DNA from 2 places in the Micromonospora sp. PTRAS2 genome. Region 2 is predicted to be linked to the other one. Evidence: predicted binding sites of a transcription regulator. Region 2 holds the regulator's gene; the other holds the start of a gene.
The links. Region 2 encodes HrcA, which represses chaperone genes, less so after heat shock. Its sites were predicted from a motif close to GGTTNGCACNCTCNNNNNGAGNGTGCNAACC; they were not measured.

Region 1 (3,400 bases), on a different contig from region 2:
CGGCACCACCGCCACCGCGAGCGCGCCGTCGACCTCGGTGACGAGGGACTTGAACACCCGCTCCGGCGGCACACCCAGGGCCGCCGCGACGAGCGCGCCGTAGTTCGGCGCGTCCGGCGACACGTCGTACGGGTGGGTGCTGTGCCGGATCTTCCGCTTTGTCAACAGCGCCGTCGCCGGAGTCCCCTGTCCCGCCATGCCGACAAGCTAGCCGGCCGCCGCCTCCTGATCCAGCGGATACGTCACCGGGCGGCAGACCAGCACGGTCGGCGCGCCGGCCACCCGGGTCAGCACCAGGCTCGCCGCCTCCGGGCCGGCCAGCCGCAGGTCACGCCGCAGCCGCTCCGGCTCCAGCGCCGAGCCGCGCTTGAGGATCTCGACCCGGCCCACCCTGCGCTCGCGCAGCAGGGCGCGCAGCCGTTTCAGCGAGAACGGCAGCACGTCGGTCACCTCCAGGCAGCGGGCGAACGGCGTCGCGCCGGGAGTGTCGGCGTACAGGTAGGCGATGGTCGGGTCGGCGAGCGTGGCGTCCAGCTCGCCGGCCAGCTCCGCCACGAGGTGCGCGCGGACGACGGCCGGGTCGGGGTCGTGGACGTACCGCCGGACGGGCCCGACGGCGGCCTCTTCCGTGCCGGAACCGGTGAGCTGGTGGTGGCAGGCGGGCCGGGGGTGATTGCAGGGGGCCCTTCCTATACAGAAAGCGTTAACAGGGGGCCCTTCCTTCAGCACGGTCGCGCGGCGGGGGACCTCGGCGAGTCGGCCGCACCACAGGGCGGCCTCGACCAGGTCGCCGCCCACGCTGACCCACTCCGCCTCCGCGCCGGCCGGGATCAGGCTGTGGTCGAGCCCCGGGGCCACCTTCACCACCGTGTGCGGCACCCGCTCGGCCAGCGCGGTGACGAAGTCCCACGGCGGCGAGTAGGCGTTCGGGTCGAAGATCCGCCGGCCCGTGCCGGCCCTGCGCCGCGCCGGGTCGCAGAACGCCGCGTCGACGGCGGACACGTCGAACGCCGTGGCGTCGCCGCACTCCACCGTGAAAACGTCGGCCAGCCCGGCGGCCTCGGCGTTCGCGGCGGCCATCGCGGCGGTGACCGGGTCGGCCTCCACCCCGTACACCCGGATGCCGGCGCGGGCGGCGGCGAGCGCGTCGGCGCCGAGGCCGCAGCCCAGGTCGGCCAGGGTGCGCACCCCGGCGGCGCGCAGCCGGTCGGCCCGCCGGGCCGCGACGACCCCCCGGGTCGCCTGCTCCAGCCCCGCGCGGGTGAGGAACATGCCGGCCGCCGCCGGCCCGAACTTGGCGACGGCCCGGCGGCGCAGCTCGGCCTGGGTCAGCGCGGCGGCGGCCAGCCCGGCGGGCACCCCGGCCGAGCGGAGCGCGGCCGCCGCCGCCAGCGGGTCGCCGCCGGCCACCTCGGTCGCCGCGGCGAGCGCGGCCGACCCCTCGGGGGTACGCAGGGCGGCGAGCTGGTCGAGATCCACGCGCCCATTGTCGGGCCCGGGCGGCGGCGGACCGACGGCGGTGGTGGTGTCGGAGGTCGACGAGGTCCGGGGGCGGCGGTGGCGGCGTGTCGCGGTGACGAGTGGCGAAACTGTGGCGACACGACGGGCGACGCGTTGGCACTCTCCTTGACGGAGTGCTAGCCACGGCCTAACCTGCGATTAGCACTCTCCCATCGAGGGTGCCAGCTTCCGGGCCCCGTGCCCGGGGGTTGACGCCAGGCGGACCGGCACCCGCGACGACGGCCCCGCCCGGTGGCATGTGGCAGATTGACGCTGGTCGGCCCCGCCGTCCGGCAACGAAACCAGTACCCCAGGAGGGTATGCCCGTGACTACCGCGACCAAGGTTGCGATCAAGCCGCTCGAGGACCGCATCGTGGTCCAGGCGAACGAGGCTGAGACCACCACGGCGTCGGGCATCGTGATCCCCGACACCGCCAAGGAGAAGCCGCAGGAGGGCACCGTCCTCGCTGTCGGCCCGGGCCGGATCGACGACAAGGGCAACCGCGTGCCGATCGACGTGAAGGTCGGCGACACCGTCCTCTACTCGAAGTACGGCGGCACCGAGGTCAAGTACGCCGGCGAGGAGTACCTGGTGCTCTCCGCCCGCGACGTCCTCGCGGTCATCGAGAAGTAAGCAACCGATCCGCGTCACTGCCCCGGTCCGGCTCGCCGGGCCGGGGCAGTGACGCTTCGAAGGGATACAGATGGCGAAGATCCTGAGCTTCTCGGACGACGCCCGGCACCTGCTGGAGCACGGTGTCAACGCCCTCGCGGACGCGGTCAAGGTCACTCTCGGCCCGCGCGGGCGCAACGTCGTCCTGGACAAGAAGTTCGGTGTGCCCACGATCACCAACGACGGCGTGACCATCGCCAAGGAGATCGAGCTCACCAACCCGTACGAGAACCTCGGCGCGCAGCTGGTCAAGGAGGTGGCGACCAAGACCAACGACGTCGCCGGCGACGGGACCACCACCGCGACCGTGCTGGCCCAGGCCATGGTCCGCGAGGGCCTGCGCAACGTGACCGCCGGCGCCAACCCGTCCGGCCTCAAGCGCGGCATCGACGCGGCGGCCACGAAGGTCTCCGAGGCCCTGCTCGACCGGGCCGTCGAGGTCGCCGGCAAGGAGTCGATCGCGCACGTTGCGACGATCTCCGCGCAGGACGCGACCATCGGCGACCTGATCGCCGAGGCGATGGAGCGGGTCGGCCGCGACGGCGTCATCACCGTCGAGGAGGGCTCGGCGCTCACCACCGAGCTCAACGTGACCGAGGGCCTCCAGTTCGACAAGGGCTTCATCTCCCCCAACTTCGTCACCGACGCGGAGGGTCAGGAGTCGGTCCTGGAGGACCCGTACATCCTGATCACCACGCAGAAGATCTCGGGGATCGAGGAGCTGCTGCCGCTGCTGGAGAAGGTCCTCCAGAACAACAAGCCGCTGCTGATCGTCGCCGAGGACGTCGAGGGTCAGGCCCTGTCGACGCTCATGGTCAACTCGGTCCGCAAGACCCTCAAGGTCTGCGCGGTCAAGGCCCCCGGCTTCGGCGACCGCCGCAAGGCGATGCTCCAGGACATGGCGATCCTCACCGGCTCCGAGCTGGTCGCCCCTGAGCTGGGCTACAAGCTTGACCAGGTCGGCCTGGAGGTGCTCGGCACCGCCCGGCGCGTCGTGGTCGACAAGGAGACCACCACCATCGTCGATGGCGGTGGCCAGGCCAGCGAGGTCGCCGACCGGGTCGCCCAGATCCGCAAGGAGATCGAGGCCTCGGACTCCGACTGGGACCGGGAGAAGCTGGCCGAGCGGCTGGCGAAGCTCTCCGGCGGCATCGCGGTCATCAAGGTGGGCGCGGCGACCGAGGTCGAGATGAAGGAGCGCAAGCACCGCATCGAGGACGCCATCG
Region 2 (3,400 bases):
TCCGACGACGTGGCGGCGGACCGTTACCTGGCCGCGGAGGCCGCCCTCGACGCGGCCGGTTTCTCCTGGTACGAGGTGTCCAACTGGGCCCGCACGCCGGCCGGCCGGTGCCGGCACAACCTGCTCTACTGGAACGGCGGCGACTGGTGGGGTCTCGGGCCGGGGGCGCACAGCCACGTCGGCGGGGTGCGCTGGTGGAACGTCAAGCACCCGGCCGCGTACGCGAAGCGCCTGGCGGCGGGGGAGTCGCCCGGCCTGGCCCGGGAGGTGCTCACGCCCGACGAGGCCCACACGGAGGACGTCATGCTGCGGCTGCGGCTCGCCTCGGGGCTGCCGCTGGCGGTGCTGGACGACGCGGGCCGCGCCGGGGCCCGGCGGGCCCTCGCCGACGGCCTGCTCGACCCGGCCGGCTACGCGGCCGGCCGGGCGGTGCTCACGCTGCGCGGCCGGCTGCTGGCCGACGCGGTCGTGCGCGACCTGCTGCCCTGACGGGGGTGACCCCGACCGGCCGGGGGAGCGGCCGGTCGGGGATCACTTGATCAGGTTGACGGTCATCGGGTAGCGGTAGGGGCTGCCCTCGTTCGCTTTGATGCCGGCGACGATGCCGAAGATGATGCCGACGATCATGGCGCCGAAGCCGATCAGGAGCCCCACCAGGATGCAGGTGAGGATCCAGCCGATCAGGGCGATGACCGACCAGAGGAGCTGGAAGTTCAGCGCCGCCACCGCGTGGGCGCGGACCGTCGGCGACTGGTTGCCCCGGGCGAGCAGGGCGATCAGCGGCGCGAGCCAGCCGAGCACGCCACCGCCGAGGAACATCCCCGCCGCGCCGCCGAAGTGGGCGACCAGGACCCAGGTCTTGTCCTCGTTGTTGGCGTAGCCGCCGGAGGGCGCGCCGTACGCGCCGCCGGTCGGATATCCGCCACCGGGCGGGGGGAAGCCGCCCCCGGGTGGCGGGTAGCCGGCCGACGGCGGCTGGTCACCGGTGGGCGGCGGATAGCCACCGGGCGGGGGATAGCCGCCCGCCCCGGGGGCCCCGGACAGTGGTGCGGTGGGGGGCTCGTGCCCCGGCGAGCCGTACGGTGCCGACGGGTTCGGCTCCGGCGGGTAGCCGCCGGGGTCGCCCGATCCGGGAGGGCGAGGTGGTTCAGTCATGCACGTCACGGTAGGGGTTGCGGGCAAGCGGGCACCAGAGCGACACCGCCGCGGAGCGGCGGATGTTCGGCCCGCCCACGCAGGTGGCGGCCCGCACCGGGCGGCCGTCGACCGGTCGGCGCGCGCCCGGCCGGCCTCCCGCGCGGCGGTCGCCGCACCCGCGGTCCGTCGTTGATCTTACCCAGCACGGGGCAGCCGACGTAGACTGGCACTCGTTACAGTCGAGTGCCAGGCGTCGACGCACCGGCGGAGCGCCGACCTGCGGTGCCGCCGCGCCGCCGGGCCCGACATGCGACAGGAGGTGGCAGGGTGGGTCTGGACGACCGCAAGCTCGCCGTGCTCCGCGCGATCGTCGAGGACTACGTCGCCACCCAGGAGCCGGTCGGCAGCAAGGCGCTGGTCGAGCGGCACCAGCTCGGCGTCTCCCCCGCGACGGTGCGCAACGACATGGCGGTGCTGGAGGAGGAGGGCTACATCCGGCAGCCGCACACCAGCGCCGGCCGGGTCCCCACCGACCGGGGCTACCGCCTCTTCGTCGACCGGCTGTCCCGCGTCAAGCCGCTCAGCCCGGCCGAGCGCCGGGCGATCGAGCGCTTCCTGGTCGGCGCGGTCGACCTCGACGACGTGGTGCACCGCACGGTGCGGCTGCTGGCGCAGCTCACCCGGCAGGTCGCCGTGGTGCAATATCCCTCGCTGGCCCGCTCCTCGGTGCGGCACCTGGAGCTGGTGCCGATCTCCACCACCCGGCTGATGCTGGTGATGATCGCCGACACCGGCCGGGTCGAGCAGCGGCTGGTCGAGCTGCCCGCGCCGGTGAGCGCCGACGACGTCACCGACCTGCGCCGGCTGGTCAACGAGAAGCTCGTCGGCAGCCGGCTGTCGGAGACCCCGCCGCTGGTGCAGGCGCTGGTCGAGGAGTCGAGCCCGCACCTGCGCGGCACCATGACCACGCTCTCCACCGTGCTGCTGGAGACGCTGGTCGAGCGGCACGAGGAGCGCATCGCGCTGGCCGGCACCGCCAACCTGACCCGGGGCGGCCTGCTCGACTTCCAGGGGTCCCTGCGGCCCATTCTGGAGGCGCTGGAGGAGGAGGTGGTGATGCTCAAGCTCATCGGCGAGGCCGAGTCGACCACCACCCGCGTGCTGATCGGCGACGAGAACGAGATCGACAATCTGCGGGCCGCCTCGGTGGTGAGCACCGGCTACGGCCCGGGGGCGACCGCGCTCGGCGGACTGGGCGTGGTCGGCCCCACCCGGATGGACTACCCCGGCACCATCGCCACGGTGCGGGCCGTGGCACGCTACGTGGGCGAGCTGCTGGCCCAGAACTGACCAGTCAGGGCCGACGGCCGGCTCCGGCCGACGACCGGCGCAACGCGACAAGAACATGAGGACACGGGACGCAGTGGCCAGGGACTACTACGGCATCCTCGGCGTGAGCCGGGAGGCCTCCGACGACGAGATCAAGCGCGCCTACCGCAAGCTGGCGCGGCAGTTCCACCCGGACGTCAATCCGGACCCGGAGGCACAGGAGAAGTTCAAGGACATCAACGCCGCGTACGAGGTCCTCTCGGACGACCGGAAACGGCAGATCGTCGACCTCGGCGGCGACCCCCTCGCCCCCGGCGGCGGGGGCATGGGCGGCCCGGGCGGACCCGGCGGGGCCGGCCCGTTCGTCGGCTTCCAGGACATCATGGACGCCTTCTTCGGCGGCGCGGCCGGCGGCTCCCGGGGCCCGCGCCCGCGCACCCGGCCCGGCGCGGACGCGATCCTGCGCCTGGAGCTGGACCTGCACGAGACGGCGTTCGGCGTCGAGGCCCCCATCACCGTCGACACGGCGGTGCTCTGCACCACCTGCTCCGGGGCGGGCACGGCGGCCGGCACCCACCTGGCCACCTGCGAGGCGTGCGGCGGCCGGGGCGAGGTCCAGTCGGTGCAGCGCACCTTCCTCGGCCAGGTGGTCTCCGCCCGGCCGTGCACGGTCTGCCAGGGCTACGGCACCACCATCCCGCACCCCTGCCCGACCTGCACCGGCGACGGGCGGGTGCGCACCCGCCGCTCGCTCACCGTCAAGATCCCCGCCGGGGTCGAGGACGGCATGCGCATCCGGCTCGCCCAGCAGGGCGAGGTCGGCCCGGGAGGCGGCACCGCCGGCGACCTCTACGTCGAGATCCACGAGCGCCCGCACGACGTCTACTCCCGCAAGGGCGACGACCTGCACTGCCGGGTCACCGTCCCGATGACG

Region 1: the regulator HrcA is predicted to act here: its motif matches at 1,658-1,688, upstream of groES (co-chaperone GroES).

Annotation. Positions count from the first base shown of each region.
Region 1 is NZ_JBSWBU010000003.1:312,865-316,264, reverse strand. It holds gene ybaK (Cys-tRNA(Pro) deacylase) at 1-198, opposite strand, end outside; gene ACVMYR_RS12220 (THUMP-like domain-containing protein) at 208-1,479, opposite strand; gene groES (co-chaperone GroES) at 1,821-2,135, shown strand; gene groL (chaperonin GroEL) at 2,206-3,400, shown strand, end outside.
Region 2 is NZ_JBSWBU010000004.1:60,153-63,552, forward strand. It holds gene hemW (radical SAM family heme chaperone HemW) at 1-489, shown strand, start outside; gene ACVMYR_RS15255 (DUF4870 domain-containing protein) at 532-1,155, opposite strand; gene hrcA (heat-inducible transcriptional repressor HrcA) at 1,465-2,487, shown strand; gene dnaJ (molecular chaperone DnaJ) at 2,561-3,400, shown strand, end outside.